2 regions of the Methylobacterium sp. Leaf88 genome follow, and region 1 is predicted to be linked to the other one. Evidence: predicted binding sites of a transcription regulator. Region 1 holds the regulator's gene; the other holds the start of a gene.

Region 1 (5,112 bases):
TGTTCGTCCGGACCCAGACCCGGCTGGCGCGCCCGCTCCTGCCCGTCGACCTCCTGCGGATTCCCGCCTTCGCCCTGTCGATGGCGAGCTCGGTCGCCTCCTTCGCGGCCCAGATGATGGCCTACGTCGCCCTGCCCTTCTACTTCCAGGACGTGCTGCACCTCTCCGAGACCCAGACCGGCTTCCTGATGACGCCGTGGCCCCTGGCCATCGCCCTGATGGCCCCGATCTCGGGGCGCCTCGCCGACCGCTACGCCCCGGGGCTGCTCGGCGGCTTCGGCCTCGCCCTGATGGCCACCGGCCTGACGGCGACGGCCCTCCTCCCCGCGGGCGCGTCGCATCCCGACATCGCCTGGCGCCTGACCCTGTGCGGCCTCGGCTTCGGGTTGTTCCAGTCGCCCAACAACAAGGTCATCATCACCAGCGCCCCGCGGGACCGCAGCGGCGGGGCGAGCGGGATGCAGTCCACCGCCCGCCTCACCGGACAATCCTTCGGCGCGGCCCTGGTGGCGGTGATCTTCGGCCTGCACCAGGGCGGCCCGCCGGCCGGGCCGGTGACCGCGACCCTGTGGTGCGCCGTCGCGCTGGCGAGCCTCGGGGCGGTGACCAGCGTCCTGCGGCGCCAGCCCCGCGCCTGACGCATCCGCCGCGATCGCACCAGGGCCCGACCTGCGCGTTGACCCGGATCAGTGCCTCACCGAAGGACGATCCCATGAACCTCGACCTGTCCGGCAAGCGCGCCCTCGTCAGCGGCTCCACCAGCGGCATCGGCTACGCCATCGCCAAGGCCCTGGGCGAGCTCGGCGCCAACGTGGCGATCAACGGGCGGACGCAGGACCGGGTCCGCGACGCCGTCGACCGCCTGAAGCGCGAGACCGGCCGTGCCGGCTTCATCGGGGCGCCCGGGGACGTCGCCAGTCCGGACGGGGCGGCCCGCGTGGTCGCCGGCCTGCCGGACGTCGACATCCTGGTGAACAACACCGGCATCTTCGAGCCGAAGCCGTTCTTCGAGATCCCGGACGAGGACTGGCAGCGGTTCTTCGAGACCAACGTGATGAGCGGCGTGCGCCTCGCGCGGGCCTACACCCCCGGCATGGTCGCGCGCGGCTGGGGCCGGGTGGTCTTCATCTCCAGCGAATCCGGCGTGAACATCCCGGTGGAGATGGTCCATTACGGGATGACGAAGACCGCCCAGCTCGCCGTGGCCCGGGGGCTCGCCGAGACCGTGTCGGGCAGCGGCGTCACCGTGAACAGCGTGCTGCCGGGGCCGACCCTGTCCGAGGGGGTCGCCGATTTCATGAAGAGCATGGCGCAGGGGCAGGACGGCGGAGCCGGGGGCGCCGTCGACCTCGACGCCGCCGGACGCGCCTTCGTGGCCGAGCACCGCCCGACCTCGCTGATCGGCCGCCTCGCCACTGTCGAGGAGGTCGCCAGCATGGTCGCCTATATCTGCAGCCCGGCCGCCAGCGCCACCAGCGGGGCGGCGCTGCGCGTCGATGGCGGCGTGGTGCGCAGCATCGTGTGAGGACGTGCCGCCCCGACGCGTGGCGGCCGGTCCGGTAAGGATTTAGCAACCTCTGCCGCCGACCCTGGCCCGAACGCACGGGAGGGCGGTCGATGGGGGATTATGCGCTGGAAGGTCCGCGCTGGGGGACGGGCGCGGCAGGCACGGGCGGCGGCACCGTCACCTGGGCCGTCGACGGCACGATCCCCACCGGCTTCGTGGGCCTCCTCCAGGCCGCCTTCGCCACCTGGGCCGCCGCCGCCGACATCGCCTTCCAGCAGGTGGCCGCGACAGCCAACGCCCAGATCGACTTCACCCTCGGGGGGATCGACGGGCTCGGCAAGACCCTGGGCTACGCCACCTATTCCTACAGCGGCCAGCGCATGCAGTCCGCGGAGGTGACCTTCGACAGCGGCGAGGGCTGGCACGCCTCCGGCGCCCGCATCGTCGGCACCCAGAACGTGGATCTCTCCCTGGTGGCGCTGCACGAGATCGGCCACGCGCTCGGCCTCGACCATTACGACGCCAAGCCCGAGGTGATGAACGCCATCCTCGACAGGGGCATCACGACCCTGGCGGCCGGCGACATCGCCGGGATCCAGGCCCTGTACGGTGCGCCGCCCGCCCCGGTGGTGGCCGCGGCGGCACAGACGAGCCCGGTCGCCGGCACCGCCGTCACGGCGGTCTATCGGTTCTACGACACCCATACGGGGGATCACTTCTACACCACGAGCACGGCCGAGAAGGCGCAGATCGAAAAGACGCTGCCGTGGTTCACCTACGAGGGCACCCCGTGGGCGGCCCCGGCCCAGGGCGCCGACACGGTGGACGTGTTCCGGTTCTTCGACACGGCCTCGAACGCCCACTTCTTCACGACGAGCGTCGCCGAGCGGGACCAGGTCCTCAAGACGGCGCCGACCTACACGTACGAGGGCGTGGCCTTCGAGGCCTACGCGGATGCGGGCGCCCCCGGCGGCCTGACCCTGGAGCGCTTCTACAACACCCAGACCGGCCAGCATCACTTCGCCGGCAGTGCCGAGGAAGCCAACGGCATCAACCACGGCGCCGCCGGTCCGGGCTGGGTCGACGAGGGCAAGGCCTTCACCGTCCACCTGCCCACCGATGCGATGATTTTCGCCTAGGCGGCGGGCCCGGCTATCCGCCTGACGGCTGGGCCGGCGCGCCTCGGGATCGGCTACTCGGCCTCGGCCTCGAACATCTCGTCGAAGGAGTAGCCCGAGCCGCGGACCGTGCGGATCGGGTCGCTCTGGCGCGGGCGGTTCAGGGCCTTGCGCAGGCGCCCGACATGGACGTCGACCGTGCGCTCGTCGATGTAGACGTCGTGGCCCCAGACGCCGTCGAGGAGCTGCTCGCGCGAGAACACCCGGCCGGGGCTCTGCATCAGGAATTCGAGGAGCTTGAACTCCGTGGGCCCGAGATGGATCTCGCGGCCTTCCCGGCGGATGCGGTGGCTGACCCGGTCGAGCTCGATGTCGCCGGCCACCAGCAGGTTGGCGACGTGGGCCGGCTTGGCCCGGCGCAGCAGGGCGCGGACCCGGGCGAGGAGCTCCGGCACCGAGAACGGCTTCACGATGTAGTCGTCGGCGCCCGTTCCGAGGCCCCGGATGCGGTCGCCCTCCTCGCCCCGCGCCGTGAGCATGATGACCGGCAGCCGCTCGGTCTCGCGCCGGGCGCGGATGCGGCGGCAGAGCTCGATCCCCGACAGGGCCGGCAGCATCCAGTCGAGCAGGACGAGGTCGGGCACCTGCTCCTGCAGGCGCAGGTCCGCCTCGTCGCCGCGGGCGGCCGAGTCGACGATGAACCCCTCGGCCTCGAGGTTGTAGCGGAGGAGGAGGGTCAGGGCCTCCTCGTCCTCGACGATCAGGATACGCGTACTCATCGTGCGCTTTCGATCAGACCGGCACGGGGGTCAGGCCGCGCCGGGCATGTCCACGGTGGCGTAGTTGGACGCGTCGTTCTTCGGTCGCTCGCGCTCGGCCAGGAGGTTCTCGCCAGTGACGAGGTAGTGGATCGTCTCGGCGATGTTGGTGGTGTGGTCGCCGATGCGCTCGATGTTCTTGGCCACGAACAGGAGATGCGTGCAGAACGAGATGTTGCGCGGGTCCTCCATCATGTAGGTCAGGAGCTCGCGGAACAGGGAATTGTAGAGGGCGTCGATGGCGTCGTCGCGCTCCCAGACGTCGAGGGCCGCCTTGGTGTCGCGGCTGGCATAGGCGTCGAGGACGTCCTTGAGCTGCTCCTGCACCAGGTCGCTCATGTGCTGGACGCCGATGACGATCTTCTGCGGCTGGATCTGGTCGGCGATCGCCACGACGCGCTTGGCGACGTTCTTGGCGAGGTCGCCGATGCGTTCGAGATCGTTCGACACGCGGATCGCCGTCACGGTCTCGCGCAGGTCGATGGCCAGGGGCTGGCGCCGGGCGATGAGCAGGATCGCCCGCTCCTCGATCTCGCGCTGGAGGGTGTCGAGGCGGGCGTCGGCGGCGATCACCGCCTGGGCCAGGGGCGCGTCCCGGCGCACCAGGGCCTCGCCGGCCTCGGTCATCATCTTCTCGGCGATGCCGCCCATCTCGGAGATCGAGCGGCGCAGGTCCTCGAGGTCCGTATCATAGGATTTGACGATGTGGTCGGGCATGGGGTTCGCTCCTCGATCGGGCCCGCCTGTCCGGGGCCCGCCCTGGCGGTGATGGGGGACGCGGGCCGAGACCGGCCGGCGGAGGATCAGCCGAAGCGGCCGGTGATGTAGTCCTGCGTCTGGCGCTTTTCCGGATTCATGAAGATGCGCGTGGTGGGCCCGAACTCCACCAGTTCGCCGAGATACATGAAGGCGGTGAACTGCGAGATGCGCGCCGCCTGCTGCATGTTGTGCGTGACGATGACGATGGTGAATTCCGAGCGCAGCTGCTCGATCAGCTCCTCGATGCGGCCCGTCGAGATCGGGTCGAGGGCCGAGGTCGGCTCGTCGAACAGGATCACCTCGGGGCGCTGGGCCACCGTGCGGGCGATGCAGAGACGCTGCTGCTGGCCGCCCGAGAGGCCCATGCCGGATTGCTTGAGCTTGTCCTTCACCTCGTCCCAGAGGGCGGCCTTGCGCAGGGATTCCTCGACGCGCATGTCGAGGTCGGCCTTGGGCAGCTTCTCGTAGAGGCGCAGGCCGAAGGCGACATTGTCGTAGATCGACATCGGGAACGGGGTCGGCTTCTGGAACACCATGCCGATGCGCGAGCGCAGCTCGTTCAGGTCGACCCCGGAATCCAGGACGTTCTGGCCGTCGAGGAGGATCTCCCCTTCCGCGCGCTGGTCCGGATACAGGCTGTAGATCCGGTTGAAGGTGCGCAGCAGGGTGGACTTCCCGCAGCCCGACGGGCCGATCAGCGCCGTGACCTGGCGGTCGTGGAAGTTGAGGTTGACCGACTTCAGGCCGTGGAAGCTGCCGTAGTAGAAGTTCAGGTCCTTGACGGCGATGCGGACCGGTGAGGACTCGTCGGCCTTGTGGCGTCCGGTGAGCTGCGCGGACGTGATCCCGGGGGCGGCGTTCATCGGTTCAAGATCCTATCGGGCGAAGCGGCGGGGACAGGCGGCGCGCG
Region 2 (5,112 bases), on a different contig from region 1:
CGATGGGCTCGACCTTGACGCCGGTCATCACCGCGCGGGCGAAGGAGGCGGGGCCGTAGAAGGCGAGCTGGGCGTTGCCGGCGCGCTGGCTCTCGATCACGGCGGCGTAGTCGTTGGCGATGCGCAGCTTGACCGGCACCCCGAGGGCCTTCGACAGGTAGGCGGTCATCGGCGCGTAGCGATCGGTGGTGCCCGACGCGTTCTCGGCCGGGATCACCGCCAGGGTCAGCTCCGGATAGGCCGCACTCCAGTCCTGGGCGGCGGCGGGCGCGGCGAGGAGGGCGAGCGCGAGGGCTCCGGCGAGGGATCGGCGGGTCAGCATGGGAAACTCCCGGATGGAGGGTTTCAGGACTCAGGCGACGAGGGCGGCGGGGTAGGGCGCGCGGCGCGCGGGCGCGTCCATGACCTCGCCCGCCTCCAGCCCGTAGAGCTGGCGGGCGACGTCCTCGGTGAGGTCGGCGGGGGCGCCGTCGAACACGAGGCGGCCGTCGGCGAGGCCGACGAGGCGGTCGCAATAGGTGCGGGCCAGATCCAGGGAGTGCAGGTTGCACAGGACCGTGATGCCGTGGCGCCGGTTGGCCTCGGCCAGGGCGTCCATGACGATGCGGGTGTTGCGCGGGTCGAGGGAGGCCACGGGCTCGTCGGCCAGGATCAGGTCGGGGGCCTGCATCATCGCCCGCGCGATGGCGACGCGCTGCTGCTGGCCGCCGGAGAGCTGGTCGGCCCGGTGCCCGGCGAAGTCGCCCATGCCGAAGCCGTCGAGGGCGGCCAGGGCCAGGGCGCGCTCGCGCTCGGACCAGAGCTTGAGCAGCGCGCGGTGCCGGGGCACCTCCGAGAGCCGGCCCATCAGGACGTTGCTGAGCACGTCGAGGCGGCCGACGAGGTGGAACTGCTGGAAGATCATGGCGCAGCGCGCCCGCCAGCGCCGCAGGTCCCGCCCGCGCAGGGCCGTGACGTCGAGGCCGTCGAACAGGATGCGGCCGCCCGTCGGCTCGGCGAGGCGGTTGATCATCCGCAGCAGGGTCGACTTGCCGGCGCCCGAGCGCCCGATCACGCCGACGAAGCGGCCGCGGGGGATGGCGAGGGAGACGCGCTCCACGGCGCGGCGGTCGCCGTAACGGCGCGTCAGATCTTCGAGGATCAGCATGCGGGTATCCGGCGCTTCACGATGAACGCCGGTAAACCCGCGGGGCACGACAGGATCATGACAGTTGTTCGGCTAATCGAGAGCCGGAAGTCTCAGGCCTCTGCTTCGTAGCGCTCCAGGAACGCGTCGATCGACAGGGCGCGGAAGTCCGGCAGGGCGCGGCGCAGGCGGGCGTGGTCCCAATCCCACCAGGCCAGGGCCAGCAGGCGCTCGGCGATCGCCTCGGGAAAGCGGCGGCGCACGACCCGGCCCGGATTGCCGACCACGACGGTGTAGGGCGCGACATCCCGCGTCACGATCGTGCCGGCGCCCACCACCGCCCCGGTGCCGATGGTGCGCCCGGCCAGGATGACGGCGCCGTGGCCGATCCAGACGTCGTGGCCGATGCGGACGGGCCGGGCCCGGCGCCGGGCGAAGAAGGCGGGCTCGTCCCGCTCCTCCCCCGGCCAGTAGGCGCCGGCCCGGTAGGTGAAGTGGGATTGCGAGGCCCGCTCCATCGGGTGGTTGCCGGGGTTGATCCGCACGTGGGAGGCGATGGAGCAGAACTTGCCGATGGTGGTGTGGTTCGCCTGCCCGTCCTCGACGATGTACGTGTAATCGTCGAGATGCGTCTCGCTGAGGCGCGTGCGCGCGCCGACCTCGGTGTAGCGGCCGAGGCGGCACGCCGAGAGCTCGGCGGTCGGGTGGACGGCCGGTTCGAGGCCGAGGCGATCGGAGACCATCGGGCGATCCTGTCAGGCGGGGAAGGGGAGGCGGCGCAGGAGGCGGAACGGGCCCGCGCCGTCCTGGACGACCACGCTCACCGCATCGACCGTCAGGTCGGGCAGGCCCGCGGCGGCGGCGGCCAGCAGGGGCAGGGCGGTCGCCCCGTCCTCCGGCCCGAGGGGGCCGGTGAGCGTCATGTGGAAGCGGAAGGCCTCGAAGACGTGCGGATAGCCCCAGCGCTCCAGCAGCGCCCGGCCGCGGGGATCGAGGCGCTCGGGGCGGCGGCGGGCCCGCTCGGCGGGCGTGAGGGGCGCGCGCAGGGGATCGAGGGCCGCGACGCACTCGGCGGCGAGGAGGCCGAGGGCGGCCGGGGGGGCAACCGGCACCAGGGCGGCGAAGGCCCCGAGGGCGGCGACCCGCAGGGGGCCGACGGGCAGGGGGCTCCGGTGCGCGGCCAGGGCCTCGGCCGCCGCGAGGAGATCGGCCTCGGTGGCGCCGGGGGCGAGGCGCATCGGCGCCTTCAGGGTGGCGTGGAAGCCGTAGGTGCGCGGCTCGGCGGTGTGGGCGGCCAGGATCGCCCGGAGCGCCTCCGGGCCGGGCGCCGGGCCGGGACCGAGGATCGCCTCGCCGAAGGCGTCCAGGGCCGAGCCCGGGGCGGGCGTGAAGTAGAGGGCGTATCGGGCGGGTCGGTCCAACGGGGTCGTGTCCTGGCGGCACGCGAGGGGCGGGGTGGGCCGCACGGGATGCGCCCGCGCGCGAGGTGCCGAAGCGCGCATACCACGGGCGCCCGACGCCGATATGACAGGCTGGGCGCCGTCCGAGGCGCGATGAGGCGATGGCCGTGTCCGCGCGCAGGCACAGACAGATCCGGACCCTGACCCCGCACTCCCTTGCCGTGGCGGTCGCCCTGCTGGTGGCCGGCGGGGCCGGCGCGCAGGCCGCGGGGGAGGCGCCCACGCGCCGCTTCACGGCCGCCTACGGCCTGAGCTTCCTGAACCTGCCGGCGGGCGAGGCGAGCCTCGCGGTCGAGCGGGCGGACGCGCGCTACGCCCTCGAGCTCGAGGCGGGCCTGCGCGGCCTCGCCGGCTTCTTCTTCGACGGGGCCGGCAAGGCCACCGTCGCGGGGTCGACGAATCGCGCCGGCGCGGTCACCGCCACCTTCCGGATCGACAGCCGCTACGGCGGCAAGCCGATCGCGGTGGAACTCGATCTCGCCGGCGGGCGCGTGCGCAGCGCCAGCGTCGCGCCGCCCCCGACCCCGCGCGACGACCGGGTCCCGGTGGCGCCGGAGGACAGGGTCGGCGTGGTCGACCCCCTGACCATGCTGACGATTCCCCTCGGGACCGCTCCCCTGGACCCCGGCCTGTGCGACCGGCGCATCCCGGTCTTCGACGGGGCGAGCCGGGCCGACCTCGTGCTGTCGCGGGGCAGCCTCGCCACGGTGACGGAGGGCGCCTATCGCGGCCCCGCCCTCGACTGCCGGGTGCGCTGGGTGCCGATCTCCGGGCACCGCTCCGGCGGGAGCAACGTCCGCCGCATGGCCGCCAACGACGACATGCGGGTGCGCTTCGCCCCGATCCTCGACGGGGCGCTGCTGCTGCCGCTGTCGATCACGGTCGCCACCGGCTGGGGCTCGGTGCGCATCGAGGCGACCCGCTGGGGCGGGGCGCCGCCGGCCGGCCCGGACGCCCCGGCGGCGAGGCCCGGCGTGACCGTGCGGCTGCCCAACGCCCGCTAGCTCGGGCGTGGCTGGGACCGGCCCCGGCGACGACCTCGTGCCGCCCCGCACGCCGGCGGTGGAACGCCCGTTCCCCCGCCGCGTTCGCCCCGCGACGCAGCACAGGAGACGCCAGCATGGCCAATGCGATGATCCACGACATCTTCAGCGGCACCCCGAACCTCACCACCACGGAGCGCGCCGTCTCGGTGGTGCTCGGCCTCGGCATCGCCGCCGCCGCCGCGCAGCCGCGCCCGAACAAGTGGCTCAGCCTCGCGGCCCTCGTGGTCGGCGCCGGCCTCGCCATCCGCGGCGCCACCGGCCACTGCGCCGTCAAGGCCGCGACCGAGGCCTGACCGGCCCCGCGCCCGGTGCCCACGGCATCGGGCGGATCGCGACCGGACACGAAAAAGGGGCGCCTCGGTGAGGCGCCCCGTCTCGTTTCGGGCTTCGGACGTCGCTGGCCTTACAGCGTGGTGGTCGAGCGGCGGCCCTGGATGAAGCCGTAGATCGCCAGCACGACGATGGCGCCGACGACGGCGCCGATCAGGCCCGCGCCCTGGTTCGGACCGTACCAGCCTAGCGCCTGGCCGAGGAAGGTGGCGACGAAGGCGCCGACGATGCCGAGGATCGTAGTCAGGATGAAGCCGCCGGGCTCGTTGCTGCCCGGCATGATGAACTTGGCGATGACACCGGCCAGAAAGCCGATGATGATGGTCCAGATGATACCCATGAGCTGATCCTCGAACTTGGCCGAACCCTCTGGGTCGGACGTCACTGGCGGCAGGGGCCGGCTTTCGAGCCTTGGCCTTGGCGCATGGGGTGAGAACGCCGCACCCGCGGGATGAGTTGCGCCGCACGACGGGACTTTGTCACGTGGACGGAAACGCCGATCCGGCGCGGCCGGTTCGCCGCGCGCGCCGGGCGCGGGGGGCCTTTACGTTCGGGTCCCCGACGCGGCACAACGCTTGCCCCGAGCCGGGATGCCAAGGGGGCATTCCAGGGGTGCCCCGCGGCATCCCGCGGCCGACACGCGAGAGGCACGTATCCCCGCCATGACGATCCAGCGCTTCGAATCCGGTCCCCGCATGAGCCAGGCCGTCACCTACGGCGACATGGTCTTCCTCGCGGGCCAGGTGGCCGGCACGGTGGTGGGCGCCGGCGTCACCGCGCAGACCCAGGAGATCCTGGGCGAGATCGACCGCCTGCTGGCGGCCGCCGGCACCGACAAGAGCCGCATCCTCACCGCCACCATCTACCTGGCCGACATCGCCACCTTCGCGGAGATGAACGCCGCCTGGGACGCCTGGGTGGCGAAGGACAACCCGCCGGCCCGCGCCACGGTGGAGGCCAAGCTCGCCGCCCCCGAATACCTTGTCGAGATCGTGGTCGTGGCCGCGAAAGGACAGGCATGAGCCGAGCCGGCACCCGCCGCGCGCTCCTGTCCGGGGGGCTGGTCGCCGGGGCGCTCGCCGCCCTGGCGCCCGGCCTGCCGGGGGCCCGGGCGCAGACGCCCGCGCCGCAGGGCGAGCGCGTGGTCAAC

The links. Region 1 encodes PhoB, which activates phosphate uptake and scavenging genes when phosphate is short. Its sites were predicted from a motif close to TGTCATNNANCTGTCAT; they were not measured.
Region 2: the regulator PhoB is predicted to act here: its motif matches at 2,640-2,656, upstream of ASF20_RS21355 (DUF1045 domain-containing protein).

What each region holds. Positions count from the first base shown of each region.
Region 1 is NZ_LMMK01000051.1:40,638-45,749, reverse strand. Features, by position in the region: gene ASF20_RS19900 (MFS transporter) at 1-638, shown strand, start outside; gene ASF20_RS19895 (SDR family oxidoreductase) at 713-1,525, shown strand; gene ASF20_RS19890 (matrixin family metalloprotease) at 1,618-2,646, shown strand; gene phoB (phosphate regulon transcriptional regulator PhoB) at 2,700-3,404, opposite strand; gene phoU (phosphate signaling complex protein PhoU) at 3,435-4,160, opposite strand; gene pstB (phosphate ABC transporter ATP-binding protein PstB) at 4,247-5,065, opposite strand.
Region 2 is NZ_LMMK01000053.1:98,070-103,181, reverse strand. Features, by position in the region: gene phnD (phosphonate ABC transporter substrate-binding protein) at 1-322, opposite strand, end outside; gene phnC (phosphonate ABC transporter ATP-binding protein) at 353-1,147, opposite strand; gene ASF20_RS21360 (DapH/DapD/GlmU-related protein) at 1,240-1,869, opposite strand; gene ASF20_RS21355 (DUF1045 domain-containing protein) at 1,882-2,547, opposite strand; gene ASF20_RS21350 (DUF3108 domain-containing protein) at 2,688-3,590, shown strand; gene ASF20_RS21345 (DUF2892 domain-containing protein) at 3,707-3,925, shown strand; gene ASF20_RS21340 (GlsB/YeaQ/YmgE family stress response membrane protein) at 4,036-4,302, opposite strand; gene ASF20_RS21335 (RidA family protein) at 4,625-4,984, shown strand; gene ASF20_RS21330 (polyamine ABC transporter substrate-binding protein) at 4,981-5,112, shown strand, end outside.